Regions from separate parts of the Staphylococcus delphini genome, predicted to be linked through region 1. Evidence: predicted binding sites of a transcription regulator. Region 1 holds the regulator's gene; each other region holds the start of a gene.
The links. The regulator CtsR, encoded in region 1, represses protease genes until heat stress. The targets are predictions, from matches to a motif close to ATGGTCAATAAAGGTCAAACA.
Positions count from the first base shown of each region.

Region 2: the regulator CtsR is predicted to act here: its motif matches at 5,500-5,520, upstream of clpP (ATP-dependent Clp endopeptidase proteolytic subunit ClpP).
Region 3: the regulator CtsR is predicted to act here: its motif matches at 8,323-8,343, upstream of clpB (ATP-dependent chaperone ClpB).

Region 1 covers NZ_LR134263.1:2,536,810-2,547,069, reverse strand. The annotation lists gene EL101_RS12010 (NupC/NupG family nucleoside CNT transporter) at 1-972, opposite strand, end outside; gene EL101_RS12005 (CtsR family transcriptional regulator) at 1,138-1,599, shown strand; gene EL101_RS12000 (UvrB/UvrC motif-containing protein) at 1,614-2,144, shown strand; gene EL101_RS11995 (protein arginine kinase) at 2,134-3,138, shown strand; gene EL101_RS11990 (ATP-dependent Clp protease ATP-binding subunit) at 3,154-5,613, shown strand; gene radA (DNA repair protein RadA) at 5,883-7,253, shown strand; gene EL101_RS11980 (PIN/TRAM domain-containing protein) at 7,272-8,333, shown strand; gene ispD (2-C-methyl-D-erythritol 4-phosphate cytidylyltransferase) at 8,334-9,032, shown strand; gene ispF (2-C-methyl-D-erythritol 2,4-cyclodiphosphate synthase) at 9,025-9,504, shown strand; gene gltX (glutamate--tRNA ligase) at 9,581-10,260, shown strand, end outside.
Region 2 covers NZ_LR134263.1:2,258,682-2,268,941, reverse strand. The annotation lists gene EL101_RS10670 (tetratricopeptide repeat protein) at 1-1,093, shown strand, start outside; gene trxB (thioredoxin-disulfide reductase) at 1,156-2,088, shown strand; gene rapZ (RNase adapter RapZ) at 2,248-3,156, shown strand; gene EL101_RS10655 (gluconeogenesis factor YvcK family protein) at 3,158-4,153, shown strand; gene whiA (DNA-binding protein WhiA) at 4,200-5,144, shown strand; tRNA gene EL101_RS10645 (tRNA-Arg) at 5,344-5,415, opposite strand; gene clpP (ATP-dependent Clp endopeptidase proteolytic subunit ClpP) at 5,567-6,154, shown strand; gene EL101_RS10635 (GNAT family N-acetyltransferase) at 6,250-6,747, shown strand; gene EL101_RS10630 (TIGR01777 family oxidoreductase) at 6,861-7,763, opposite strand; gene EL101_RS10625 (DUF4887 domain-containing protein) at 8,576-9,259, shown strand; gene EL101_RS10620 (hypothetical protein) at 9,355-9,585, opposite strand; gene EL101_RS10615 (sugar-binding transcriptional regulator) at 9,887-10,260, shown strand, end outside.
Region 3 covers NZ_LR134263.1:2,151,878-2,162,137, reverse strand. The annotation lists gene EL101_RS10135 (fumarylacetoacetate hydrolase family protein) at 1-398, shown strand, start outside; gene EL101_RS10130 (YisL family protein) at 1,035-1,424, shown strand; gene EL101_RS10125 (hypothetical protein) at 1,455-1,670, shown strand; partial or broken gene EL101_RS13565 (rolling circle replication-associated protein) at 2,295-2,609, opposite strand; gene EL101_RS10115 (CoA-disulfide reductase) at 2,810-4,135, opposite strand; gene EL101_RS10110 (Cof-type HAD-IIB family hydrolase) at 4,165-4,989, opposite strand; gene EL101_RS10105 (metal-sulfur cluster assembly factor) at 5,103-5,411, shown strand; gene EL101_RS10100 (acyltransferase family protein) at 5,664-7,508, shown strand; gene clpB (ATP-dependent chaperone ClpB) at 8,379-10,260, shown strand, end outside.

The sequences.
Region 1 (10,260 bases):
GAATTCGTTGGATAATAATTTCGTTGCCATAATTGAACCTGCGTCCACTGCGTCACTCCAAGGAATCCCTGTTAAGAATGCGAGTGGTGCAAAGATAAAGCCGATTAATGTTTGGAAGTTCCAGTCTACTGAACCGCCAGAAACGAAGCTTACAAGACCGCCAACCAGTCCATTGAGTAATGAAATTAAGGCGATATAACCGATTAACATCGCACCTACAATCACTGCAACTTTAAATCCGTCTAAAATGTATTCCCCTAACATTTCAAAGAAGGATTGTTGTTTCTTTTCTTCTTCAATTAATAATTTGTCGTCTTCTTCATTCACTTTATATGGATTGATAATTGAAGCGATGATGAAACCGCCTAATAAGTTTAATACGACTGCTGTTACAACATATTTCGGTTCAACTAATGTAAAGTATGCCCCGATGATCGATGCTGATACTGTTGACATTGCTGATGCTGTCAATGTGTATAAGCGTTGTTTCGTAATGTAAGGCAATTGTTTTTTAAGTGAAATGAAAACTTCTGATTGACCTAAAATCGCTGCTGCAACGGCATTGTACGATTCTAAACGGCCCATTCCATTAATTTTTGAGATTAAGAAACCTAACACGTTAATGATTAATGGTAAGATTTTTGTATATTGCAAAATACCGATTAACGCAGAAATGAAGACGATAGGTAATAAAACGTTTAAGAAGAATGACATTGCACCTTCATTCGCTAAACCACCGAAAACGAAATTTACACCGACGCCTGCTTGTTTAAGCAAGTAGCCAAATCCGTTCGCAATACCGCCAACAATCGTAATCCCAATGTTCGTTTTAAGTAAGAAGAACGCTAAGATCAATTGAATGACTAACATGATGCCAATGTATTTCCAGCGTACATTCTTTTTGTCAGAACTTGCAATAAAAGCGAGGGCTAAGAAAACACCTATCCCGATGACCCCAATTAAAATATGCATGCGTGTTCCACCTCTATTTTTTCTAATTAATTTTTTACTAAGACTATCATACAACAAAAATGTAAGCAGTAACATAACTATTTATCAAATTTAAAATCAAATTGGTTGAAAAAGGTCAAAGTGGGTTCTATAATATAGTCAAAGATGGTCAAAAGGGGTGATACCATGCATAATATGTCTGACATCATAGAACAGTACATTAAGCAATTGTTTGAAGAGGCACAAGATGATGTTGTTGAAATTCAACGTGCCAATATTGCACAGCGTTTTGATTGTGTACCATCTCAGTTGAATTATGTCATTAAGACGCGCTTTACTAATGAACACGGCTATGAAATCGAAAGTAAACGCGGTGGCGGTGGCTACATTCGAATCACAAAAGTTGAAACGAAAGACCAAAACAATTACATTAAACGCTTAATGGAGTTGATTGGTCCGGCCCTTTCGCAACAACAAGCTTTGTATATTATTGACGGCTTGCGTGAAAATCAATTAATTACGGATCGAGAAGCAAAAATGATTGCGGCAGTCGTGGACCGGGAAACATTAAAAATGGATGTCGCGTCGAGAGATATTATCCGTGCGAATATTTTAAAACGGTTACTTCCCGTAATTAATTATTATTAGAAGGGTGATGTGCAATGAAAATCGATAAACGTGAACTTGATAAACAGCAAAACAAGCACCTTGAATTTCATCCTATTCAAGCTTACGATCAATCAGGTTATGATCAATCTGACGAACAATGGCATGAAGGTGATGACGTTGAAGGCACATTCGTTATCCAACAAATTTTGCAACATTTGGCAGCAAAACATGGTCTGAATGTGGATCAAGTTGTTTATCGAGAGCAAAAACGCTGTCCGAACTGTCAAATGACGTTGAAGGATATTGCACATGTCGGTAAATTCGGCTGCGCGCAATGTTACGAAACATTTAAAGAAGACGTGTATGACATTGTGAGACGTGTCCAAGGTGGTCATATCGAACATTCAGGGAAATGTCCGAAGTCATCACAACATAAACGTGCGCTGAAAAAGCAACTGGAAGAAAAACGTGCACGCCTTGAATTATTAGTCGCGCAACAAGCCTTTGAAGAAGCGGCGATTGTCCGTGATGAAATTCAAGCACTTGAGCAACAAAGCGAGGTGTCCCAACAAGATGATGCATAATTTAGACCAACATATGAGTGATTGGATGAAAAAGGTGAATGCACAACCGGTCATTATGTCCTCGCGTATTCGTTTAGCACGCAACCTTGAAAACTATGTGCATCCACTCATGTTTCCATCTGAAGCTGAGGGACATCGCGTCATTAATGAAGTGCAAGATGTATTAACAGATTTAAAAGTACTTCGCTTAGACGAGCTCGACCAATTGAGTAAGTATAAGCTAGTAGCCAAACACTTAATCAGTCCTGAGTTGACGAAACAACCGGCATCTGCAGTATTGTTAAATGAAGATGAGTCGGTAAGTGTGATGGTGAATGAAGAGGATCATATTCGAATTCAAGCAATGGGTAATGATTTGTCATTAAATGAACTTTATCAAAAAGCATCCGCCATTGATGATATATTAGATCGCACGTTACAAATCAGTTATGACGAGCAACTCGGTTATTTAACGACGTGTCCAACGAATGTCGGTACAGGGATGCGTGCGAGTGTCATGTTGCATTTGCCGGGTTTATCCATTATGAAACGGATGAACCGCATTGCGCAGACGATCAACCGTTTTGGCTTTACGATTCGAGGGATTTATGGTGAAGGCTCACAAGTTTATGGTCATATTTACCAAGTTTCAAATCAGCTGACGTTGGGAAAAAGTGAGCAAGAAATTATTGATGCCTTAACAGAATTAGTAGATCAAATTATTCACGAAGAACTGGCTTTACGTGAACGATTAAACGAACACAATCATACCGAAACTTTAGATAGAATATATCGTTCTTTGGGTATATTGAAGTATAGTCGTTTAATTTCGGTGGAAGAAGCGTCCTATCGTTTAAGTGATATTAAGTTGGGCGTCGATTTAGGCATTTTAGATATGGAAGATTTTCGATTTAATGAATTAATGGTTGCGATACAGTCACCATTTTTGATAGATGAGACAGATGAACAATCTATTGAAGCAAAACGAGCAGAGATTTTAAGAACATATATATAAATAGGAGGTTGGCATATGTTATTTGGAAGATTAACAGAACGCGCGCAACGTGTACTCGCGCATGCACAAGAAGAAGCAATCCGTTTAAACCATTCGAATATTGGGACGGAACATTTATTACTCGGGTTAATGAAAGAACCTGAAGGCATTGCTGCAAAAGTATTAGAAAGCTTTGACATTACAGAAGAAAAAGTGATTGAAGAGGTTGAAAAACTGATTGGTCACGGTCAAGAGCAAATGGGTGCGTTACATTACACACCACGTGCGAAAAAAGTCATCGAACTGTCTATGGACGAAGCGCGTAAGTTACAACACAATTTCGTTGGAACAGAGCACATTTTACTTGGGCTTATTCGTGAAAATGAAGGTGTGGCCGCACGTGTATTCGCGAATCTAGACTTGAATATTACAAAAGCGCGTGCTCAAGTGGTCAAAGCGTTAGGTAGCCCAGAAATGTCTAACAAAAATGCTCAAGCTGCAAAATCAAATAATACGCCAACATTAGATGGTTTAGCGCGTGACTTAACAGTGATTGCGAAAGATGGCACATTGGATCCAGTCGTAGGACGTAACGCTGAAATTACACGTGTCATTGAAGTGTTGAGCCGTCGTACGAAAAATAATCCTGTGTTAATCGGTGAACCAGGTGTCGGTAAAACGGCGATTGCTGAAGGTTTAGCGCAAGCGATTGTGAACAATGAAGTGCCTGAAACATTAAAAGGTAAACGTGTCATGTCATTGGATATGGGGACTGTTGTGGCAGGTACGAAATATCGTGGTGAATTTGAAGAACGCTTGAAAAAAGTGATGGAAGAGATTCATCATGCAGGTAATGTCATTTTGTTCATCGACGAAATGCATACGCTCATCGGTGCAGGTGGTGCAGAAGGTGCGATTGATGCGTCTAACATTTTAAAACCGGCGCTTGCACGTGGCGAATTGCAATGTATCGGTGCGACAACGTTAGATGAATACCGTAAGCATATCGAAAAAGATGCAGCACTTGAACGTCGTTTCCAACCTGTTCAAGTTGACGAACCAAGTGTACAAGATACGATTGCGATCTTAAAAGGCTTACGTGATCGTTATGAAGCACATCACAGAATTAACATTTCTGATGAAGCGGTAGAAGCAGCGGCGAAATTAAGTGACCGTTATGTACAAGACCGTTTCTTACCAGACAAAGCGATTGACTTGATTGACGAGGCAAGTTCAAAAGTGCGCTTGAAGAGCCATACGACGCCTTCAAACTTAAAAGAAATCGAACAACAAATCGAGCAAGTGAAAAAAGAAAAAGATGCAGCAGTTCACGCACAAGAATTCGAAAATGCTGCAAACTTACGTGATAAACAAACAAAACTTGAAAAACAATATGAAGAAGCGAAAAATGAATGGCAAAACCATCAAGGCGGTCAACATACAACATTGGTTGCTGAAGATATTGCCGAAGTCATTGCAGGTTGGACAGGTATTCCGTTAACACGCTTGAATGAAACTGAGTCTGAGCGTTTACTCAACTTAGAAGACACATTACATGAACGTGTCATCGGTCAAAATGATGCCGTGACCGCGATTTCTAAAGCAGTGCGTCGTGCGCGTGCAGGCTTGAAAGATCCGAAACGTCCAATTGGTAGCTTCATCTTCTTAGGGCCAACAGGTGTCGGTAAAACAGAACTTGCCCGTGCATTAGCTGAAGCAATGTTCGGTGAAGAAGATGCAATGATTCGTGTCGATATGAGTGAATTCATGGAGAAACATGCAGTGAGCCGTCTTGTAGGGGCGCCTCCTGGATATGTCGGTCACGATGATGGTGGTCAATTGACTGAAAAAGTACGTCGTAAACCGTATTCTGTCATCTTATTTGATGAGATTGAAAAAGCACATCCAGACGTCTTTAACATTCTTTTACAAGTGTTAGATGATGGTCATTTAACAGATACGAAAGGGCGTCGTGTAGATTTCAGAAATACCGTGATTATTATGACATCTAACGTCGGCGCGCAAGAACTTCAAGATCAACGTTTTGCTGGTTTCGGTGGTAGTGCAGAAGGTCAAGACTACGAAACAATTCGCAAAACGATGATGAAAGAATTGAAAAATGCCTTCCGTCCTGAATTCTTGAACCGTGTAGATGATACGATTGTCTTCCATAAACTCAATAAAGACGAATTGAAAGAAATCGTAACGATGATGGTTGGTAAATTAACAAGTCGTTTATCTGAACAAAACATTAACGTACGTGTGACAGAAGCGGCGAAAGATAAAATTGCCGAAGAAGGTTATGATCCAGAGTATGGTGCGCGTCCATTGATTCGTGCCATCCAAAAAACGGTGGAAGATAACTTAAGCGAGCTTATTTTAGAAGGTAAAGAGTTAGAAGGTAAAAATGTAACTGTCGATTATGATGGCGAAACATTCCAATATGACATCTCGGAAGTTGAGTTGGATGAGGATAAAGCAACGACAGAATCATAGGTCATGAGGTAGAGCAGTGGTGAAGGTCTATTTAGATTTTCACCGCTGTTTTTTGTTGTGCGCGACGTGGGTTAAAGTAAGGTAGTGAAAAGATTTTGCTTTTTACAGGCTACATTTTTAAGTGTTTGTTGTATATTATTTATAATTGAATCGTGTGTTTCGATGAGAACGCATATTTAAAGCGCTTAAATGATAAAGGACAACATTTGTCATAAATCTTTTTCAAGTATAAAATAAGGTATGTTATATGTAGAGACGGAGGTGTCTGAGTGGCAAAAACGAAAACGATTTTTGAATGTACGGCCTGTGGTTACCAATCACCTAAATGGATGGGTAAATGTCCAAATTGTGGTGCTTGGAATTCAATGGAGGAATCTTTTGAACAAAAAACTGCGAGTCCTAAACACGGTGTAAGGGCGCAAAAGACAAGTTCGGCTAAAATACAAAAGCTCAATGACATTAAACAAGAGCTTGCGCCACGTATCCAAACGAATAGTGGTGAATTAAACCGTGTGCTCGGTGGCGGTATTGTAGAAGGGTCACTCGTGCTGATTGGTGGCGATCCAGGGATAGGGAAGTCGACACTGTTACTGCAAATGTGTGCGGCGTTATCTAAAGAAAAAAGAGTACTCTATATTACTGGTGAGGAATCACTCAATCAAACTAAAATTAGAGCGGATCGTTTAGATGAAGATGCGAGTCAACTGAACGTATTTGCGGAAACGGACTTAATGGTTATTCATGAAGCGGTGAAAAAGGTCGAGCCTGATTTGATCGTCGTGGACTCGATTCAAACGATTTATCATCCTGAAATTAGTTCGGCGCCGGGCTCTGTGTCGCAAGTTCGTGAAAGTACGCAAAGCTTGATGCATATCGCAAAGCAGATGAATGTTGCGACGTTTATTGTAGGCCATGTGACGAAAGAAGGCCAAATTGCGGGGCCGCGTTTGCTGGAACATATGGTGGATACGGTGCTTTATTTTGAAGGTGATGAACATCACGCGTATCGTATTTTAAGAGCGGTGAAAAACCGTTTTGGCTCTACGAATGAAATGGGCATTTTTGAAATGAAGCAGTCCGGTTTAAAAAGTGTACTCAATCCGTCAGAAATGTTTTTAGAAGAACGGACGACCAATGTTGCAGGTTCGACAATTGTTGCAACGATGGAAGGAACACGACCATTATTGATTGAAGTACAAGCGCTTGTGACACCGACAACGTTCAATAACCCGAGACGTATGGCGACAGGTATTGACCATAATCGCCTCAGTTTATTGATGGCGGTGTTAGAGAAAAAAGAAGGGTATTTACTACAACAACAAGATGCTTACATTAAAGTAGCAGGGGGCGTCAAACTTTCTGAACCTGCTGTCGACTTAGGTATCGTCATTGCGACAGCTTCTAGTTTTAAAGACCAAGCAGTAGACGGCCTCGATTGTTATATTGGCGAGGTTGGATTGACGGGTGAGGTGCGCCGTGTTTCACGTATTGAGCAACGTGTGCAAGAAGCGGCAAAACTGGGCTTTAAACGCGTAATTATTCCTAAAAATAATATTGGCGGATGGCAGTTCCCAGAAGGTATTGAAGTGATTGGCGTGACTTCTGTCAATGAAGCATTGAAACACGCATTAAAAAATTAAAAAGGAGGGATGATAGAGGTGAATTTTATTAAATTATTAGTGATTGTGTCTTATATTATTATTGGTAGTGTGTTAGGCATACTCTTAATCCCTGCTGTTATGATTGATTTTAATGTCAGTCATCCTCCGATGTTGGAGAATAGTTATGTGACGTCGATTATGGGCGTTGTTATCATGTTTTTATTATTTGGTTGGTTTATCCCCCGTATTGCGTATGCGATGAAAGATTTAGAGCAATTTGTGTTAGGTTATAGTGCTATTGAAATTATCTTCGCAACCATTGGCTTGTTTATGGGTCTACTCATATCTGTCATGATTTCCTTTATTCTTGAATTTATCGGGACGGATTTGATTAACCGTATCGTCCCTATCCTACTTACATTAAGTTTAAGTTATCTCGGTTTTCAATTTGGTCTGAAAAAACGTGATGAAATGCTGTTGTTTTTACCGGAAAATATGGCGCGTTCGATGGCGATTAATGCTCGCAATGCTGTGCCGAAAATTATCGATACGAGTGCGATTATTGATGGCCGTATTTTAAAAATTATGGAAGCGGGATTTATTGATGGTGAAATTCTCATTCCTCAAGGTGTCATTAATGAATTGCAAGTCGTTGCGGATGCGAATGACAGTCTTAAGCGCGATAAAGGGCGCCGTGGTTTAGAAATTTTGAATGCGATTCATCTGTCGAAACACCCGACACGTATTATTCACCCGCAACGCACGCATCAAGACATTGACGACCTGATTGTGAGGCTTGCACAACATTATCGTGCGCACGTGATTACGACGGATTATAACTTGAACAAAGTATGCAGTATTCAAGGGATTCAAGTGTTAAACGTCAATGATTTATCTGATGCGATTCGTCCTGAAGTGCATCAAGGCGATCGTTTTGACTTGATGATTACAAAAGTTGGGAAAGAGCCTGGTCAAGGTGTCGGTTATTTTGATGACGGCACAATGGTGGTCGTGGATGATGCGAAACAATACGTGAATCAAGTCATCACACTTGAAGTAATCAGTATGTTACAAACGGCATCAGGGCGAATTATTTTTGCGAAGAAGGTGGAAGCATAAATGTCAAATTATCACGTGATTATACCAGCAGCAGGAACAGGCAGTCGTATGGGGCGTCCATATAATAAACTGTTCATTGAAGTTGCGGGGCGCCGTGTGTTAGCGCATACGCTTGCCGTTTTTCAATCCGATGTACAGTGTGAAGGCATACATTTGGCGATACACGAGAGAGATCGGGACCAACTTGAGGCATTAACAGCGCCATTTTCAAAAGTAAAAAGTTTAGTCGTTGGCGGCGAGACACGTCAAGATAGCATTCATCAAGTGTTGCAAAACGTTGAGTTCACGAATGACGCTATTGTCCTTGTGCATGATGGGGCCCGCCCGTTTGTTACACATGCTACGATTCATGAGGTGACGGTTGCCATTCAAACATATGGAGCAGCCATTGTCGGTGTGAAAGCAAAAGATACGATTAAACGTGTGTCTGACCAATTTGTAACGGAAACATTGGATCGTGCGACATTATGGCAAGTGCAGACGCCTCAAGGTGCGACATTTGAACTGCTTGCTTCAGCCTATGACCATGCAAAGGCACAACAAATGATGGGGACGGATGACGCCTCGTTAATCGAAGCATATGGTCAACGTATTTATATGGTTGAAGGGGATTATGATAATATTAAATTAACGACTGAAGAAGATTTAACACACGCAGAAGCAATTTTAGAAAAAAGGAGTCGACATCATCATGTTTAGAGTTGGATTAGGATACGATGTGCACGCATTTGATGCGACCCGCCCTTTAATTATTGGTGGGATTGAAGTGCCACATACACATGGTTTGAAAGGGCATAGTGATGCGGATGTCTTGTTGCATGCGATTACAGATGCGATGTTAGGGGCATGTGCATTAGGGGATATCGGTAAGCTCTTTCCAGATACGGATCCACAATTTAAAGATGCAGATTCGAAAAAATTATTAACAGAAGCGTACGCAGAAGTTCAAAAAGAAGGTTATGTCATTAATAACATTGATGCGACGATTATTGCGGAAAAACCGAAATTCCGCCCTTATATCGATGAGATGCGCGCAGTCATTGCTGGTCTTTTTGCTGTCGATATTAAGCGTGTGAATGTGAAAGCGACGACGAGTGAAAAGTTAGGGTTTACAGGGCGTCAAGAAGGAATTGCTGCTCAAGCGATTGTGTCATTAACGGCAACAACTTAACCTAAACTGTGATATGCATAAATAGGCATGACATGCTATAATATAACAATTGAACAATGAAACAGGAGTGAACGAAATGAGTAACCGAGTGAGAGTAAGATATGCACCAAGTCCAACAGGCTATTTGCATATTGGTAACGCACGTACGGCATTATTTAACTATTTATTCGCGAAACATTACGATGGTGATTTTGTCATTCGTATTGAAGATACAGATTCTAAACGTAACTTAGCGGACGGTGAATCATCACAGTTCGATAATTTGAAGTGGCTAGGTTTGGATTGGGACGAATCTGTAGACAAAGATAAAGGCTATGGACCTTATCGCCAATCAGAACGTGGTGAAATTTATCAACCATTAGTCGAGCAGTTATTAGCAGAAGATAAAGCGTACAAATGTTATATGACTGAAGAAGAGTTAGAGGCAGAACGTCAAGCACAAATCGCACGTGGTGAAATGCCGCGTTACGGTGGGAAACATGCGCACTTGACTGAAGAAGAACGTCAGCAGTTTGAAGCGGAAGGACGCAAGCCTGCAATCCGTTTCCGTGTGCCCCAAAATCAAACATATACGTTCGATGATATGGTGAAAGGGCCTGTCACATTCGAATCTGACAACTTCGGCGACTGGGTCATCGTGAAAAAAGACGGTGTGCCAACATATAACTTTGCAGTAGCTGTGGACGATCATTACATGGAAATTTCTGACGTCATTCGTGGTGACGATCACATTTCTAACACACCTAAACAATTAAT
Region 2 (10,260 bases), 280 kb from region 1:
ATATCGAGAAGAGTTAGAAGACATGTTTGAAGTGGCATTCAACGGCGAACATCCACTTGAAGAAGAAAGTCAGTTGTTTGTCACACAAGTCATTTTTCAATATTTATTCGGTCAAGGGCGTTTGTTAGAAGCGCGTGAATATTTGTTGAGACAGGACGAAGCAATTCAAGATAATCGAATCATCCGCAATTTACTCGCGATGTGTTATCTCTATTTAAATGAAAACAAAATCGCTCAAGAGATGTTTGAACGTTTGTTGAAAGAGGACCCTTCCGATGTGCATGCGTTATGCCATTACACTTTGTTGCTCTATAACATGAATCAACAAACACGCTTCCAAAATTATGTGAAAATATTAAACAAAATCAGACCGATGAATGATGAAGAGTCTTTTAAACTTGGGATTGTGCTCAGTTATTTAAAGCAGTATCCAGCTTCCCAACAGTTGTTAGTACCACTACACCGCAAAGGCAAGTTTCAGACCTTTCAACTGTTTCATGCGCTTTCGTTCAATTATTATTACCTAGGAAATATCGAACAGAGCCATCACTTTTGGCAAGTATTAACGCAATTTTCGAAAGCGAATCGTGGTTTTCCGCCATGGGTCATCGAGGAAAGTGCCCATTATTTTACTCAACACGTAGAGCCTTTGTTGCTCAGTGATGATCAACATGAACGTTTGTACGGTCTCTTTTTGTTAAATCAACTCAACGGTAAAGAAATTTTGATGACGAAAGAAGTTTGGACGATTTTAGAATCAATGGGAGATTATGAAAAATTGTATCTCTCTTACCTCATTCAAAATCTAAAACTGACGAAACTACACTTTATTCATCAAGGTATGGAGGCACTCTACCGCCTTCCAGAAACACAACCTTATGCCGCCCTCTTTTTAAGTTGGATGAGTTATGCAGAAAGTCTATTAGCCGAGCAAGTCGACCACGAACAAGTGGAAGCGTATGTGGCTGCGGTCGCTTATCTCTTTTTCAACCAAAAAGAAAACCATGATATGACGCGACCACAAATTATTGAACACTTTGATGTGGCAACAGATGCTTTTGAACAAGCACTTCAGCATTTGTTGAGCATTTAGATTTGAGTCCATGAATTAAATGTTGTAAAATGCGTATGATGAAATTAAAGGAGGAACAGATCATGTCAGAACAAGTAAGATATGATGTTGCGATTATTGGTGCAGGACCAGCAGGCATGACAGCTGCTGTTTATGCCTCACGCGCGAATTTAAATACAGTAATGATTGAACGCGGTATGCCAGGCGGGCAAATGGCGAACACTGAAGAAGTCGAAAACTTCCCAGGTTTCGAAATGATTTCAGGACCTGATCTTTCAAGTAAGATGTTTGATCATGCGAAAAAATTCGGCGCTGAGTACAAATATGGCGATATTAAAGGCATTGAAGATAAAGGTGATTACAAAGTCATTGATTTTGGTTCTAGTACACTTGAAGCGACAGCTGTGATTATTGCGACAGGTGCGGAATATAAAAAAGTAGGGGTACCTGGAGAAGAACAGCTTGGAGGTCGCGGTGTCAGCTACTGTGCTGTATGTGATGGTGCTTTCTTTAAAAACAAAAATGTCTATGTCATCGGTGGTGGCGATTCAGCAGTAGAAGAAGGTACGTTCTTAACTAAATTCGCTAGCAAAGTCACAATCGTACACCGTCGTGATCAATTAAGAGCACAAAAAATTCTCCAAGACCGTGCTTTTAAAAACGATAAAATTGATTTTATTTGGAATCACACACTTAAATCTGTTAATGAAAAAGACGGTAAAGTCGGTTCATTAACACTTGTTTCAACAGTGGATGGCACTGAACAAACAGTAGAAGCAGATGGATTATTTGTATATGTAGGTATGAAACCTCTCACACAACCATTTGAAAACTTAGGTATCACAAACGAAGCAGGCTATATTGTGGCAAATGATGATATGAGCACTGCCATTAAAGGTATTTTCGTAGCCGGAGACGTTCGTGAAAAAGGCTTACGTCAAATCGTGACAGCGACAAGTGACGGTAGTATTGCCGCTCAAAGTGCACAAGAATATATCGAAAGCTTACACGACTAATTTTTAAACACATGACATTGAATCAACAGGAGCTGGGACCCCGTTTCCAGTTCCTTTTTTATAGTTTTTCATCATTTTTGAAGATGTGCAGCCTCCCTCTATAACTTTAGACTGATTTCATGTAAACTAATAGAGAATATGATTGGATGGTGGTTAATAATGCAACATGAAGAAAATAATGAAATCGTAAAAAGTGAGCTCCTTGTTGTCACAGGTCTCTCTGGTGCAGGGAAATCATTAGTCATTCAAAGTTTAGAAGACTTAGGCTATTTCTGTGTCGACAACTTACCGCCGATTTTACTTCCGAAATTTGTAGAATTGATGGAACAGGGGAATCCGTCGATGCAAAAAGTTGCGGTAGGGATTGACTTGAGAGGACGCGAATTTTTCCAATATTTAGTACGTGAAATCGATGCAGTACAAAGTCGCAAAGATGTCATTGTTGATGTGTTATTCGTTGATGCAGATACTGAAAAGCTCATTTCACGCTATAAAGAAACACGTCGTAAACATCCTTTACAAGAACATACGGAGTTACCGCTCGTCAAAGCCATCAATGAAGAACGCAAATTACTAGCAGAAATAAGAAGTTTGGCGAATTACACTTTAGATACAACAACATTATCACCTAAAGCCTTGAGAAAACGTGTTTATGAATACTTTAACAAAGAAAATAAATCAACATTTACAATCAATGTCTCTAGTTTTGGTTTTAAGCATGGCATTCAAATCGATGCAGATTTAGTGTTTGATGTCCGCTTTTTACCGAACCCATACTATGTAGCGGAATTGCGACCACTCACAGGTATGGATGAAGATGTTTATAAATATGTGATGAAGTGGAAAGAAACGAATACCTTTTATGAAAAACTATTAGATTTATTGTTATTTATGATTCCGGGTTATAAAAAAGAAGGCAAATCACAACTCGTTATCGCAATTGGATGTACGGGTGGTCAACATCGCTCAGTCGCACTAGCACAACGTTTAGCTGAAGAACTAAAGCAAATTTATGATTATAATGTATATGTTCATCATCGTGATGCGCATATAGAAAGTGGCGAGTAAAATGAAACAACTTAAATTAGTACTGATTGGTGGAGGTACTGGTTTATCCGTTTTGGCAAGAGGATTAAAAACTTTTCCAATAGATATTACAGCAATTGTGACAGTAGCAGATGACGGTGGCAGCACGGGGAAAATAAGAGATGAGATGGATATTCCGGCACCAGGAGATGTACGTAACGTATTGGCTGCTTTAAGTGATGTAGAACCGACACTTGAGCAACTGTTTCAATATCGATTTAAAGAAGATCAAATTAGCGGTCACTCACTGGGAAACCTGTTGATTGCGGCTTTAACGAATATTACTCATGATTTCGGTCATGCTGTGAAAGAACTAAGTAAAATTTTAAATATTAAAGGCCGTGTTATACCGTCGACGATTTCGAGTGTCTCTTTGAATGCAGAAATGGAAGATGGCGAAATTGTTACAGGGGAGTCTAATATTCCAAGAAAACAAAAGAAGATTAAGCGTGTGTTTTTAGAGCCGGCAGATGTGCAACCGATGGACGAAGCGATTGAAGCATTGCGTGAAGCGGATTTGATTGTGTTAGGTCCAGGCTCGTTATACACGAGTGTGATTTCAAACTTGTGTGTCAAAGGCATTGCCAATGCGATAGTCGAAAGTGACGCGAAAAAATTATATGTTTCTAACATTATGACGCAACCGGGCGAAACAGATCATTACACAGTCATGGATCATATCGATGCCATTCATCAACAACTCGGTGATCATGTGCTTGATTTTGTGATTGCGAATCAACTAGAATTTTCACCTCAGATTATTGAAAAATATGAATCAAAGGGCGCAAAGCCTGTGTATTATGATAAGGATGAATTGAATCAACTCGGTGTGCAGCTCGTGACAGGACAGCATCTTGTAGAAGTTTCAGAGCATGATTATGTGCGCCATCGTACAGAAGTTTTGGCAGAAATGATTTATGAAATTGCCTTACAAGAAATTAGTACGATTCAGTTTGACCCAGATCAATTCAAATCCTAATTGTAGCCATTTTGAACCATAGCAAATAGAAAGGGAAAGATTCATTATGAGCTTTGCATCTGAAATGAAAAATGAACTGACACGAATTGAAGTTGACCATGCGAATGCTAAGGCAGAACTGAGCGCACTGATTCGAATGAACGGGGCCTTGAGTCTGTCTAATCAACAATTTGTGATTAATATCCAAACGGAAAATGCAACGACGGCGCGACGTATTTATTCACTGATTAAATTTGTGTTTAAAGTTGAAGTTGAAATATTAGTGCGCAAAAAAATGAAGTTGAAGAAAAACAATATTTATATTTGTCGAATAAAAATGAAGACGAAGGAAATTTTGGATGAACTTGGGATTTTGAAAAACGGCATGTTCAGCCATGATATCGCTCCTGAAATGGTGAAAGATGACGAAATGAGACGGAGTTACTTACGTGGCGCATTTTTAGCAGGTGGCTCCGTGAACAATCCAGAAACGTCTTCATATCATTTAGAAATTTTCTCGCTCTATGAAGGTCATTCAACTGGTTTGACACAATTGATGAATACGTATGAGTTAAATGCAAAAAGTTTAGAACGTAAAAAGGGATGGATTACATATCTCAAAGAAGCTGAACGCATTGCTGAATTTTTAAGTTTGATAGGTGGTTATCAAGCGTTATTAAAGTTTGAAGATGTGAGAATTGTCCGAGATATGCGAAATTCAGTTAATCGTCTCGTTAATTGTGAGACGGCAAATTTGAATAAGACAGTCAGTGCGGCCATGAAACAAGTGGAAAGTATTCAATTGATTGATCAAGAAATCGGCATTGATAATTTGCCAGATCGACTAAGAGAAGTTGCGAGATTACGTATTGAGCACCAAGATGTCTCGCTAAAAGAATTAGGTGAAATGGTGAGCACCGGTACCATTTCCAAATCAGGCATTAACCATCGTTTGAGAAAACTGAATGAAATGGCTGATAAAATTAGAAGTGGAGAACCATTTGAAGTGTAAAAGCCATATTTATCTCATCATAACCATCATCAACAACGTAAAAGTTACAATAACGACTTAATCGGGAATAGATGAATGAAAGTCCATAAAAAGGCCGTGAAATGTTCGTCATCCAGCGCGCTATTGACTATTAAAACAAAAAGAACCCCGCCGTTATGGGATTCTTAATTTTAAAAAGTGTGTTATTGAATGGTATGAACCCCCTCGAGAGGAATCGAACCTCTATCGTAAGAACCGGAATCTTATGTGTTATCCATTACACTACGAGGGGTTAATTGCGTAAGTCTATTCACCATTGTACCTTTCGGGCATGCGAGGGTCAACTCCTAACACAAATATGTCTAAGAGTGCGTTGTTTTTGACCATTTTTGACTTTTGCGTTAGAATAAACATAAATTAAACAATTTAGGAGGAATCACCAAATGAATTTAATTCCTACAGTTATTGAAACGACAAACCGCGGTGAACGCGCATACGATATTTATTCACGTTTATTGAAAGACCGTATCATCATGTTAGGTTCAGCGATTGATGATAACGTAGCAAACTCAATCGTATCACAATTGTTATTCTTACAAGCACAAGACGCGGAGAAAGATATTTATTTATATATTAATTCACCTGGTGGTAGTGTGACAGCTGGTTTTGCGATTTACGATACAATTCAACATATTAAACCAGATGTACAAACAATTTGTATCGGTATGGCAGCATCTATGGGATCATTCTTATTAGCTGCAGGTGCAAAAGGTAAACGTTTCGCATTACCAAACGCAGAAGTGATGATTCACCAACCCCTTGGCGGTGCACAAGGTCAAGCGACTGAAATCGAAATCGCAGCGAAACACATTTTAAGAACACGTGAAAGATTAAATAAAATTTTATCAGAACGTACAGGTCAACCTATTGAAAAAATCGAAAAAGATACAGACCGTGACAACTTCTTAACTGCACAAGAAGCGAAAGAATACGGTTTAATCGATGAAGTAATGGAGCCTGAAAAAGCTTAATAAAGTGATGCGATAAGTGAGGGGTGAGACAATAGTTTCATCCCTCTTTCCTATATTGGGAGGATTTGAAAGTGTGTATTCAGGGAGGAATGACGATGAAGCAACATGTTAGACGAGCGACACTTAATGATTTAGAAGCAATTATGACAATTTATAATCACGCCATTTTGCATACTACAGCAGTTTATACATACGAACCCACAAATATTGAAGAACGACGCCAATGGCTAGCACAAAAGGAACGTGATGGCTATCCTGTTTTTGTTTATGAAAATGAAGGGACAGTGTTAGGTTTTGCGACTTATGGCCCTTTTAGAAATTGGCCCGCCTATCAATTTACCATTGAGCATTCCATCTATGTTAGCCCCGATGCAAGAAGACAAGGTGTGGCGTCTCAGTTATTAACGGTGGTGATTGAAGATGCAACGGCGAATGGTTATCAAACGATTGTGGCTGGCATTGATGATAGCAATGAAGGAAGTTTGAAATTGCATGAAAAAATGGGCTTCAACAATATAGGCACATTGGAAAAGGTCGGCTATAAATTTGAACGTTGGCTCAATCTTGCATTCTATCAAAAGCAGTTAAAATAAGATGAAAATTGAACGTTGGGCTGTTAAAAGTGATTATAGACCACTAAAAAGATGACTCTGAGTGTAAAAAAGGTTGTAAAATCAACAACAACTCGAGTCATCTATAGTGGTTTTTATTTTGAATATAAATCCTTTAAAGCTGACGGCAAGGTTGGAAAGTCGAATTGAAAGCCTAAGTCTGATATTTTTTGTGGCACCATGTATTGTGTATCGAGTATGAGCGTCGACATTTTACCGAGCACAAGACGTAGCATCAATGCAGGCATCCAAGTGTAATGTGGTCGATGCATGACGCTTCCTAAAACTTTGCCGAATTGATGCTGTGTTTCGGGTGCTGGTGCTGATAAATTATAAGGTCCTGAAGCTTTGGGAGACTGAATGAGAAATTGAATGGCACATACTAAATCTGATAAATGAATCCATGAGTACCATTGACGGCCATTCCCCACACGTCCACCGACAAAGAAACGATAAGGCATTGCCATCATGGGTAGTGCGCCACCGTCACGAGATAGAATCAGTCCAAAACGTCCGCAGATGACACGTGTGCCAAGTTGTTCAAACAGTGTCGCTTGTCTTTCCCACTGATACACGATTTCTGATAATAAATCGTGCGGTGTCGTTTGATATGATTCAGTGTACACAGCGGTTTCTGATGGTGGATAATATCCCATAGCACTGGCATTAAATAGCACATCTGGTTTTCTCTCACGTTGTTTAAATAAGTCAAACAGCGCACTTGTCGCTTGAATACGACTGGTCATCATAAGCTGCTGATGCTGAGGTGTCCAACGTTTGTTCAATGTAGCGCCTGCTAAATTAATGACAATGTCAATGTGCGGGACTTCTTCTTCCCAACCGTCCTTGCTCCAATTTATATAATGTACATGTTGTTGTTGCGAGGTTTTATCACTTCTTGTCAGGATATAAATCATCGCTTCATTAGAACGTGTAAGTTGTTCAACTAAAGCACGTCCCACCATACCAGTGCCACCTGTAATTAAATAGCGTTTCATAGGCTTCACTCCTTTACTTTATGTGCGTTCATAGTATTGTCAATAAATGGTCATCAATTCTTCACTAACGATGTCTTAAATCTGTTTATTTTTTCACAAAGTACGTTATAATAGAGATACCTTCGATAATTAATACATCTCTTAATTAAATTCAGTATACCCCTTAAATATATACGACGAAGGTATTTTTGACTCCCTTTAGTAGAGATCTGGATGATGCAGCATTCAGATCTCTTTATTTTTGTTAGGGCATCGTTATCGTCTTCGTTGATAGCTTCAAAGTGCCTCATAAAAATGACCCGTGTAAGATAATTATTTATTTTTACGTTGACGGTCATTCATTTTTTGATTGATGAACTTACCAATGACACGATAAACGATGAAACGAATGAGCATATTAACAATTCTTTTCATTTTAACTCTCCTTTACATCTGTCGTAGTACATACATTCCTTTATTTTTACAAATTAAACTTAAGGACGTGTCAGACTTAACTAGAATTAGAAACCTGTATTAAAAAAAGCTTTTCGCATGAATGATTTCAAGAGATATAAACGGGTAAATAATAAGATGAATAGTAAAAAGTTAAATGGTTCTATTTCATGGCTATGTCCGGCGTGATAGATAGAAAGAGAGAGGCGATCATGTGACAATCAGATGATCGTGACGTTTACATTCATTGAAATTCCAGTATACTAAAAGCTAACGCATTTTATTAATTACAATAAAATGCGTGCGTTAAGTTTTGAATTCACAATGAAATATGATTGAATAAAATATATTGTCATCAATTTATAAAGAGAGGGAATGCAATGTCAGCACCAAAACCAAATGAGCAAGGTAACCGCAATGTGAAACCGAATAAAAAAAAGAGACGTTTACTCGGCTTTTTAAGTGTCGTCGTCATACTATTATTGCTCGGGGGCCTCGTCTTTGCCATTTTTTCATTTGTCGATCAATCGCATAGAGGGAATGAACGTCTAAAAGAGAAGTCAATTGAGGAACAAAAGGAAAAGCGTGACGCAGAAATTAAAAAAGAGAGAGAACGAAAAGAACGTGAAGCTCGAGAAAAAGAACGAAGCATTGAAGCGGCTCAAGCTGAACAAGAGCGATCTATTGAAGCCGCACGTCAAGCAGAAATAGAAGCTGAACGTCAAGCGCAACTCGAGTGGCAACGTCAACAACAGCAACAACAACAAAGAGAAAAAGCAGCAGAAGCTCGAAAATCGAAGGAAAAAACGGATGACGAGAAAGACGACAGCGATAGTGAAGCAACAGAAGAGGAATCTGAAACAAAAGAGGAACGTACAACGGAAGAGGCCACGACCGAAGAATCGAAAACGACACAACCTAAACCTTCAACCGAGCAGCGTTCATCTCAAGAAGCGCAAACAGGTCAATCGCAGTCTAACGAGCGTCCAACAACTGATAGAAGTATTGCACCAAAACAGAGCTCAGAAACACCTTCCAAACCGCGCAATAGTGACGAGTCATAACGTATCGTAATTATAAACAAAATGAATAGGGCAAAAAAGGGCTGTTGAGACATGTAAATCTCAGCAGCTCTTTTTTATTAATGATGCATATCCATTTAGAAAATGAGGTTAAGAAGCAATGTTAAGAGTATCGATATAATAATAGAGAAAAGACAGCCAGGCAAACATCCTACAGGGGTACAACCGATTGTGCGCACATATGTCCGTTGAAATGGTCCTGTATCGTTTTGGAATGTATCATCTTGGCGACGGTTAATTTCATCAGGATGTCGATAGCGTGGGTCGGATGGCTCAATGACTTCGGGTTGATCAGATTGTTTAGACATAGTTTCACCTCTTTCTTTCAATGTAAATTATCTTGTCAATGATTGCAATGAATGGCGTATCGATGTTTAGTTTTAGTGAAAAATGTGAATTATAACAGCACATCAGTAATTATGTTGTGCATTGGTGGTCGTTATTTGTCCAACGTTTATAAAAATCGGGATGCTTTTTGACTTGCATTTGTTGTGCACAAATAGTATGATGAATTTGTAAACATGATCAGTATTTAGTGTATTTGGGACTAAAAATGTCACGGCATGGCTTGAATATGGCCATCTTGTCACTATTAAGGAGGCCTTTATCATGGAACGTATGATTCATGTTCAACAAAAAATTGTGCCTGACTTGATAGACAAAATGCGTCGACGTTTTTCTATTCTAACAACGATTCAAAAGTATCAACCGGTTGGGCGGCGGACTTTAAGTGAGTTGCTTAACCTCACTGAGCGTGTGCTACGTTCAGAAACAGATTTATTGAAACAACAAGAATTGATATCTGTAAAATCAACAGGTATGACATTGACTTCTCAAGGTTTAGATGTTGTCTCACAGCTGAATGCATATTTCGATCAGTATACGGACTATCATCACCTTGCACAATCCATCAAATCGACATATCAACTTGATGAAGTTCATGTGATTCCTGGTGATAGTGATAAAGATTCAAACGTTAAAGT
Region 3 (10,260 bases), 380 kb from region 1:
ATGGTTATACCATTATTAACGACATCACAGACCGTAATGCACAAAAAGCACATGACCAAGCATTCTTGTCTAAAAGTTTAACAGGGGGTTGCCCAATGGGTCCTTACATCGTGACAAAAGATGAACTCCCTACACCTGAAAACGTAAATATTGTGACAAAAGTGAACAATGAAATTCGTCAAGATGGGAATACTTCACAAATGATTTTGAAAATTGATGAGTTAATTGAAGAAATTTCAAAATATGTGGCGTTACACCCAGGAGATATTATTGCGACCGGTACGCCAGCAGGTGTTGGTGCGGGTATGAATCCGCCGAAGTTTTTACAACCTGGTGATGAAGTGAAAGTCACGATTGATAATATTGGAACGTTAACAAACTTTATTGCGAAAGATTAATATTAAAAAGGCATCGAGCAATTGAACGCTTGGTGTCTTTTTTTATACTCCGGTGATTGGAGCATTTCGGATTTTAGGGGATGGATTGCTTTTGGGGTTCGCTTTCCGAGGCGCTGAAGATCTCAACTAAATTTGGCTTGATTAAAGTGAACATTTGATGGAAGCCAAATTGGATTTTCGACTTCAGCAGATGCCTCAGGAGTCTCACCCCATCGCAATCTCATCAATTACCGTTCATTGGCACGTCATGGGATGTTTAATTTGAGTGTTAAAAGCACTAGGTCAATCACTCGATGTCCGTATGTTAATCTTCGCATAAAGTTAGTTTAAGGGGGAAAAAGAGGAGGAAGGATAGTGTGAGGGGGATGGATTGCTTTTGGGGTTCGCTTTCCGAGGCGCTGAAGATCTCATTACCAATCTGATAAAGTTATTTTCTATACACGCATCAACTATTTTCATGACTAATGAAGAAAAGAGAAGGGGTGTACGTATGACTAGGAGATTTTTCAGTAGTGAATAGAAAAATAAATTATGATTACAAGTGTTTGGAATAACAATAATTAGGTAATTAAAATGTGTAGAAGACTATATTATGTTATGATTGAAAAGATACGCAACATAAGGAGGTTATCAAACATGATTTTAATCAACGTACATATCGTCAGTTGGATTGTCCTTTTGATTTTGTTTTATGCGACGTATGAAAATTATTCAAACAAGCAAGGCCCGACGCCATTATTTAAATCACTTCATATGGCAACGCGATTATTTATGCTTCTCGTTTTAATGACTGGTTTTTGGCTTGCAATCAAAGCATTTTCAGTTACGGGCGTGAGTCATATGTTAATGACTTTAAAAATGGTTGCAGGTATTGCAGTGGTCGGTTTAATTGAAGTGACTTTAGCGCGTAAGAAGAAAAAAGCGTCAAGTCGAGGTGTCTTTATTGCGACTTTCGTTGTAGCTATTGTGACGATTATTTTAGGTGCTATTTTACCATGGGGTCCGATTACGGGGTTATTCCAATAAGTGGTTACATGTTTGAAATGTGAGTCATTTATGAAAGTACAACCGTTCATATCAAATAACGCAAACTTATCTCCTGGAGGATTCATATATGATTTAACTGTTATACAAGCAGGAGATATAAAAGATAGTTGGATAAAAGCTGCTGCTGCTGGCAAGTCAGCTCAAATTGATCATTGCCAAGCTACTAACCCAGGACATACAAATGGAAATGGTGTTTTAGCATATGAAAATGTTAAATTTAAATAAAAAAAGAGGGATATTCTATGAATAAAATATCCAAAATTTTAATAACACTTTCAATATATGTAATCATATTTATAACATGTAATATACTCATAGAAAATAACAGCAAATATATCATTTTTGCAATAACAGGACTAATAACAATCTATACAATATCGAAATTATATACTATGGAAAATAAAAAACATTAAAAATTCACATTTTATTCAATGCTCCTTTTTAAATAGAAACTTTGAACCCTAAAATCCAAAAACATGTTAAATGACATTCAGTTTAGGGTTCTTTTTCTTTTTCAAAAAGCTTTCTCAGTATAAAAAACAACACATTTGTTTCTCAGACGTTCAAAAAGTAGCAATACACGCTTCTAAGTGTATTCATAATATCCCACTAAAAAACGCTATCGCGAGTATATGAGCCTCTAAGTGTTGCCCAAACGCTTAACGGGTTCCACCCTTGCGTTTTCAGAGGCTCAAATACTACTTACGAACATGCAATATCCACATATCACGCATCAGTAGAATAGTCTGGCTTAACAGGCTTATCATACTCATCACGTTTAAAATCCATAACAGATTCATCTGACACACCATGCACAGTTGGCAACGTTAAATGATTACTACTCCAATATTAACCCTTGTTTTTACGTGCTGGCGTATTCAATAAATCTTTTGTGATATATTTCGTCACATAGCTACTAATTTTTGATTTAAACCCCATCATTTGCACATTTGATAAACCATGTTCCCAATCTGGACAATTAAATATTTTTTGATTTCTAAACGTCTTACCACAATAAACTAAAGTTGGTTGCAAATTATCAGTCACCATATGCCAATGAATCAATACACTTTTATGACGTTCTGGTATTGCTATATACATAAACGGTTGTTCACTTTTTCGATTATGTATAGCGCGCATTTTATGTAACCATTTACGCATTTCTTCAAAACGATATTCATCTTCAAATGCTTGCTTACATCTTTTGGAGTCAAATGTAAGCGTCTAAACCATATCGAAATAATTATTCAAAACTAAATCTTTAATTTTCGTTTTCATTTAAACATATAACTTTTTTGATTTTCCAAACGTTCTTCTTCAGTCAAATCTGAAAATAATTATGTCCCATTTCCATGTTTTTCATATTATAGATTTCGTGCTTTATAACCGAGCATATTAATTAAGTCTTTAGGATGTGCAAATGGCGGCGCATAAGCAACTTCAAATTCTGTTAATTCGTCAATGGTTGCTTGATGCATTAATGCCATAGATAGGACGTCAATGCGTTTGTCGACATCTTTTTGACCCACTGCGGCAGCTCTTAAAATGCGACGTGTTTTTTTATCAAAATATGCTCTCAAATGCACTTTGCTGTTATCAGGGTAATAACCGGCATGCGTATTAATGTTGACTTCGACCATTTGATGATCAAAGTTTTTCAATTCTTGCGGTGAGATACCTGTACTTGCTAATCTGTAATCGAAAAATTTAACGATATTAGCACCGACGTAACCTTTAAATGTCACTTCTGGATGACCTGCAATTTGTTCAGCGACGATACTTGCACCGCGATGTGCACCCCAAGCGAGTGGGACATGTGCAGGGAGATCAACGTGACGATAAAAGCTTGTAACAATATCGCCGACCGCATAAATGTTTGGAATGTTCGTTTCGAATTTGTCATTAACTGGAATGTAGCCTTTTGCGTCAAGTTGAATACCAGAGTGTTGAATGAACTCTGAATTGGGTTGGACACCAACACCTGCAATAATCATGTCATAATCTTCAACTGCGCCTGACTTAAATGTGACTGTATGACCATCAATGGATTGAATTTCTTCATTTAAGCGATACGGAATATCGTATGCATTAAGTGCATCAAAAATGACACTGTTCATGTCTTGATCCATCAGTTTATTCACTGCTTCAGAACGGTGAATTAACGTCGGCTGTAACCCACGATGATGCATATTTTCAACCATTTCGAGACTCACATATCCCGCGCCAACAATTAAAACAGTTTTCACATTGTTTTCGCGAATATATGTATCGATTTGGTCAGTATCGTCCATATTGCGCAATGTGAAAAGATGAGGCGCGTCAAAGTTCAGGCGACTTGCACGTGCACCGGGGCTGAGCACTAAAATATCATAAGGATCTTCAAATGTTTCACCAGTGAAGTGGTTTTTCACAGTTACAGTTTGTTTTTTGCCATCAATCTTGAGGACTTCGTGTTTCACTTTAACATCAATATTCTTTTTAGCCTTAAATTTTTCTGGCGTTGCTGATAAAATGTCATCTCGTTCTTCCACGACATTTCCCAGGTAATAAGGTAAACCACAATTTGCGAAACTCATAAAACTATCTTTTTCGTATACAGTAATACGGCTTTCATTGTCTAAACGTCGAATTTGACTAGCACTTGTTGCACCACCCGCGACTGCACCGACGACGATAATATGTTTTGTCATTGTAACCACTCCTTCTTCCAACTGTTGTATTATTTCTCTTTAGGTATATTTAAGTTAAAGAAACGATTCAAATAAATGCCGATACCGTCTTCATTATTCGACAGTGTTGTTTCTTTCGCAACATGTTTGAGCTCGTCAATCGCATTTCCCATCGCAATTCCATGTTTCGCGTATTTAATCATTTCTAAATCATTATCTTCATCGCCAAATGCAATAATATGGTCATGTTCGATTTGTAGGCAGTCTTTCACAATATCAATTCCGACTGCTTTACTGATGCCCTTTTTGACAATTTCAATGACTGGGAAAGGGGCCCCCCAACGACGATGTTCGATATTTTCAGCATAGAAGCGTGTCAACACTTGTTTCACACGTGGAATCATCACTTCTTCTGCTTCGATTAATAGTGACGTTGGATCTTCATTTAAGTTTTCACGTAGGTCGCCCACTTTTGTCACTGGATTGCCCATGCTAAAACCTTCAAAAAGACGTGGGTCAGGTTGATCTAAAAAGACGCAATCTTTCACTTCAGCAATCATGTTTTTCACTTGCATTTTTTTCAAAGTTTCAATAATGCTTGTCGCAAGCCCTTCATCTAAACGATGGTGTTGCACTGGGAATGTTTTATCATGTGGGTGATGTACAAACGCACCATTAAAGTTAACGATAGGCGTTTTTAATCCGAGTTGATCGTAATAACGTTGGCTCGCACGATAAGGTCGACCCGTTGCAATGATAATGGCGTGTCCTTTTTGTTGTAGTGCTTTTAACACACGAAATGTATATTCTGGAATCTCCTTTTCATCATTTAAAAGTGTTCCATCTAAATCTAAACAAATTAAATGTTGTTTCATTCATACTCTCCTTAGTACCAAGTTTCAGTGTATTCATATCATAGCATTTTATTGTCGAAAAGTGGGGATTTTGATATATTGTTACTAGTAATAACATAAAAGAGGTGATACGGATGGAAGAGGCACTGAAAGATAGTATTTTAGGCGCGCTTGAAAATGTCATTGACCCTGAGTTAGGGATTGATATTGTCAATTTAGGGCTTGTTTATAAAGTTGATTTAGATGATGATGGTTTATGTACTGTAGAAATGACACTGACTTCAATTGGTTGTCCATTAGGACCGCAAATTGTTGACCAAGTGAAAACAGTATTAGCAGAACTTCCAGAAATTCAAGATACCGAAGTGAACATCGTTTGGAATCCACCATGGAATAAAGATATGATGTCACGTTATGCTAAAATTGCGTTAGGTATCAGCTAATATTTTGAAGTAGTGAAAGGGGCTTTCTCAATTGTGAATTCAATTTTGAAAGTCTTTTTTCACCTATGGGCAGCACGCCAACTTGCCTCTTGAAGTGACAGGTCAATGACAGCATTGGAAGTGTAGCGATAACGGTGTTAAAAAATTTTAGATACGCAATAAAACGTTTACATTAATTTTAGCGAATACAATTGTACGAATGAAAACAAAAGTATACAATATATAATCAATACATTAAATTTGGAAAGAATGATGTTTGTGTGGAACTTTAATCAACGAGACAGAAAACCTATCAGTCCGCGATACATGCCTGGGTTAGACGGTATTAGAGCGGTGGCAGTTATCGCAATCATTATCTATCATCTCAATCCGCAATGGTTGTGGGGTGGCTTTCTAGGGGTAGATACATTTTTTGTGATTTCTGGTTATTTAATTACGAGTTTGTTATTAACAGAGTATCATAATACGGGAAAAATTGAATTGACATCATTTTGGCTAAGACGTGTGAAACGACTGATTCCTGCAGTGCTCTTTTTAGTCATGGGTGTACTTGTGCTGACCTTAATTTTCATGCCTACAGAAATTGAAAAAGTACGTGCGGATAGTATTGCGGCAATATTTTATGTGTCGAATTGGTGGTACATCATGCAAAATGTCGATTACTTTGAACAATTTGCAGTACAACCATTAAAACATTTATGGTCGTTAGCAATAGAAGAGCAATTTTATCTCGTGTTTCCGATTGTATTACTCAGTTTGTTAAGCTTTATACGTCGTCTGAAATCAATACGTATCATATTTTTAATCTTACTCGTCATCTCCATGATCACGATGATGGTGTTATATGTACCGAACGAAAATGTGGCACGTGTTTATTTTGGGACTGACACACGGATCCAAACATTATTGATGGGGGTATTACTTGCCCTTGTTTGGCCACCATTTCAATTAAAAGCGAAAGTGAACCGCAAGATGCGCATGATGATTGATACTGCGGGTGTCGTCGGCTTGGCGATTTTGTTCATTTGTTTCAAGTTCGTATCTGAGACGAATAGTATTCTTTATTACGGTGGATTTTTTCTCATTTCAGCTGTCACATTATTAGTTATCGCGAGCAGTGTGCATCCTTCAGGGTATTTTGCGAAGTTTTTAGGCAACAAAGTTTTTACCTTTATAGGGAGTCGTTCATATAGTTTGTATTTATGGCATTATCCGATTATTGTGTTAATTCACCATCAGTTCGTGCAAGGTCAAATTCCACCTTTAGTTTATGTCGTTGAAATTTTATTGATGGTACTCATGGCGGAGTTTTCTTACAAATTTATCGAACAGCCATTTAGAAAAGAAGGCTTTAACATTTTCGCCTTTCATCATTTAAAAAATTGGCGTTCACAAAAGGTTTTGCGGACATGGTTAGTGCTTATTTTACTTATTCCAACGTTACTCGTGATGGTGGGGGTCTTTAACCGTTTCGCCCAAAATAATAGTGCGCAAGTAACAGAAGTGAATACCGAAGAAATTGATAAACTGATTACCCAGCCACTGCCGTTACCACAACTTGAAATTGATGGCTTTGTCGTCAAAGGGAATAAGCAAAAATATGCATCATGGAAACCGTTATTGATTGGTGATTCCGTGATGGTAGACATTGGTGATTACTTTAAATCATTTGTGCCTAAAGCAGACATTAACGGTAAAGTTGGACGTCAATTGGTCGAAGCCACTTCTCTTGCTAAACAACAGTATCAAAGCTATCGTGATAAAAATGACATTGTCGTCCTTGAATTAGGGACAAATGGTGATTTTACAGATGAACAGTTGAACAGTTTGCTAGAACAATTTGGCAAGGCCGATATTTATCTCGTCAATACACGCGTTCCACGTTCTTATGAATCACATGTGAATCAAGTATTAGCGAAAGCCGCGAAAAAACGAGCGAATGTGACGTTAGTCGATTGGTATAGTCGTTCTGAAAATCATACAGAATATTTTGCGCCGGACGGTATTCATTTAGAGCCACCAGGTGTACGCGCATTAACGAACAGTATTATTCAAGCGATCGAAAAAAATCACAGTACGAAGAAAAAGAATAAGTAAGAAAAGGAGGGGATGGGACATAAAAATTTCAAGTCTCAATCCATTCATATATTTTTGACTGATTAAATGATTTTAAAGTAGTTGGAAAATGAGGATGAATGGATAAAACATTGATGCTATTGATTTATTGATTTCATAAACTTGCCTTCAGTTTCCCTGTATTTGATATAAGATTGCCTAGAAGGCTGAGACTCCTGAGGGAATGCGTGCATACTGCTGACAGTCGCTTCTTTACTTTAATAGTGGTTGCTGTTTATCGCAGTAGCTGTCTGACTTCTCAACGTATACACTTTTGAGAAGTCTAGTCAGCCTTGCGGGGGCAGTACGACGAAATCTTTGTTACACATGAGATTTCTGTACTGCTCCCAAAATCCACGATGAATGGGTGCGCTGGGAATCAATAAACGGTGTTCCAAAAGCAGGATTTTCGACAGAACTCCCGCGATTTCGGCAAAATTTGGAAATCAATTTTGCTCATCGCTCTGTTCTGCTCAAATCCTAAGCGCTTTTGTCACAACCTCCCCTCAGCCCCTAGAAAGCGAAGCCATGAAGGCAATCTAAAGCCACAAATCATAGGGAGGGCAAGTTTAACAAAAATATTGCATCAATAGCATCAAAAATTTTAAAGCCCCATCCCTTGGTATACACAACAAAATATAGTAAAGGAGCTGAGGAAACTTAATGGTCCAGCTCCTATTTTTAATGATTGAAAAAGCTGAATGGGGTTAAATATATGAGGAAGCATTAAAAAAATAGTCAAAAAAAGTCAAAGTTATCGATTGATTTTTAGTGAATGTGGCCTTATAATAGAATTAAGGTCAAAGAAAGTCAAAGTCAATCCGACCTATTTCAATAAAGGAGTGAGACATTTTGGACATTAATCAAATGACACATGCGATTCAAAATGCACTTCAAAAAGCAATTGAACATGCGAAAACGTACAAATTAACAAATGTAGAAGTAGAGGCTGTATTAAAAGCAGTTCTCGAAGCACCAGAAAGCTTATTCCAAAGTATTTTAGAACGTGCAAACATTGATACGCATGCTTTAAACCAAGCTTATGAGGACAAGCTAAAAAATTATCCTACAGTGAAAGGTGACAACGTCCAATACGGGCAATATATGTCCCCTCAAATGAACAATTTATTCGTTAAAGCTGAAAATTACATGCAAGCATATGATGATCAATATATTTCGATGGAACATGTTTTACGTGCGGCCATCGATGTTGATGAAACGACGAAGCAATTTGTTGACGGTAAAAAAGAGGTCATCATTGAAATCATTAAAAAGATAAGAGGAGGGAATCATGTGACTACACAAAATCCTGAAGTAAACTACGAAGCATTAGCAAAATATGGTCGTGACCTCGTTGAAGAAGTCCGTAAAGGCAACATGGACCCTGTCATTGGTCGTGATGAAGAAATTCGTAATACGATTCGCATTTTAAGTCGAAAAACGAAAAACAACCCTGTGCTTATCGGTGAACCCGGTGTCGGTAAAACGGCGATTGTTGAAGGATTGGCACAACGTATCGTAAAAAGAGATGTGCCGGATTCATTGCTTGATAAGACTGTGTTTGAGTTAGACTTGAGTGCGCTCGTTGCAGGTGCGAAATACCGTGGTGAATTTGAAGAACGACTCAAAGCGGTATTGAAAGAAGTGAAAGAATCAGAAGGCCGTATTTTACTCTTTATAGATGAAATTCATATGTTGGTCGGTGCAGGTAAAACGGACGGTGCGATGGATGCCGGCAATATGTTGAAACCGATGTTAGCTAGAGGTGAATTGCACTGTATTGGTGCGACAACATTAAATGAGTATCGTGAATATATTGAAAAAGATTCTGCGTTAGAGCGTCGTTTCCAAAAAGTTGCGGTTGCAGAGCCGACTGTTGAAGATACGATTTCTATTTTAAGAGGTTTGAAAGAACGTTATGAAGTCCATCATGGTGTGCGTATTCAAGACCGTGCACTCGTTGCGGCAGCGGAATTGTCAGATCGCTATATTACAGATCGATTCTTACCGGATAAAGCGATTGATTTAGTCGACCAAGCTTCAGCAACGATTCGTACAGAAATGGGTTCAAATCCAACTGAACTCGACCAAGCGAATCGTCGTGTGATGCAGTTAGAAATTGAAGAAAATGCATTGAAAAAAGAGTCTGATGAAGCAAGTCGTATTCGTTTGAAAGAATTACAAGAAGAATTAGCTGAAGAAAAAGAAAAACAAGCAGCATTGCAAGCACGTGTGGAAAATGAAAAAGAAAAAATTGCAAAAGTGCAAGAAAAACGTGCAGAGCTTGATGAAAGTCGTAAAGCATTAGAAGATGCAGAAAACAACTATGACCTTGAAAAAGCAGCGATTCTTCAACACGGTAAGATACCAGAATTAGAAAAAGAATTAAAAGCGTTAGAAGCGGCATTCCAAGAAGAAAAAGGGACAGACTCAGACCGCATTATTCGTGAAGTTGTGACAGACGAAGAAATCGGTGAAATCGTCAGTCAGTGGACAGGTATTCCTGTGTCGAAATTGGTCGAAACTGAACGTGAAAAATTATTACACTTATCCGATATTTTACATGAGCGTGTCGTAGGTCAAGATCGTGCGGTAGATTTAGTCGCAGATGCGGTCGTACGGGCGAGAGCAGGAATTAAAGACCCAAATCGTCCTATTGGTTCATTCCTATTTTTAGGGCCAACAGGGGTCGGTAAAACAGAATTAGCCAAATCATTAGCGTCATCATTGTTTG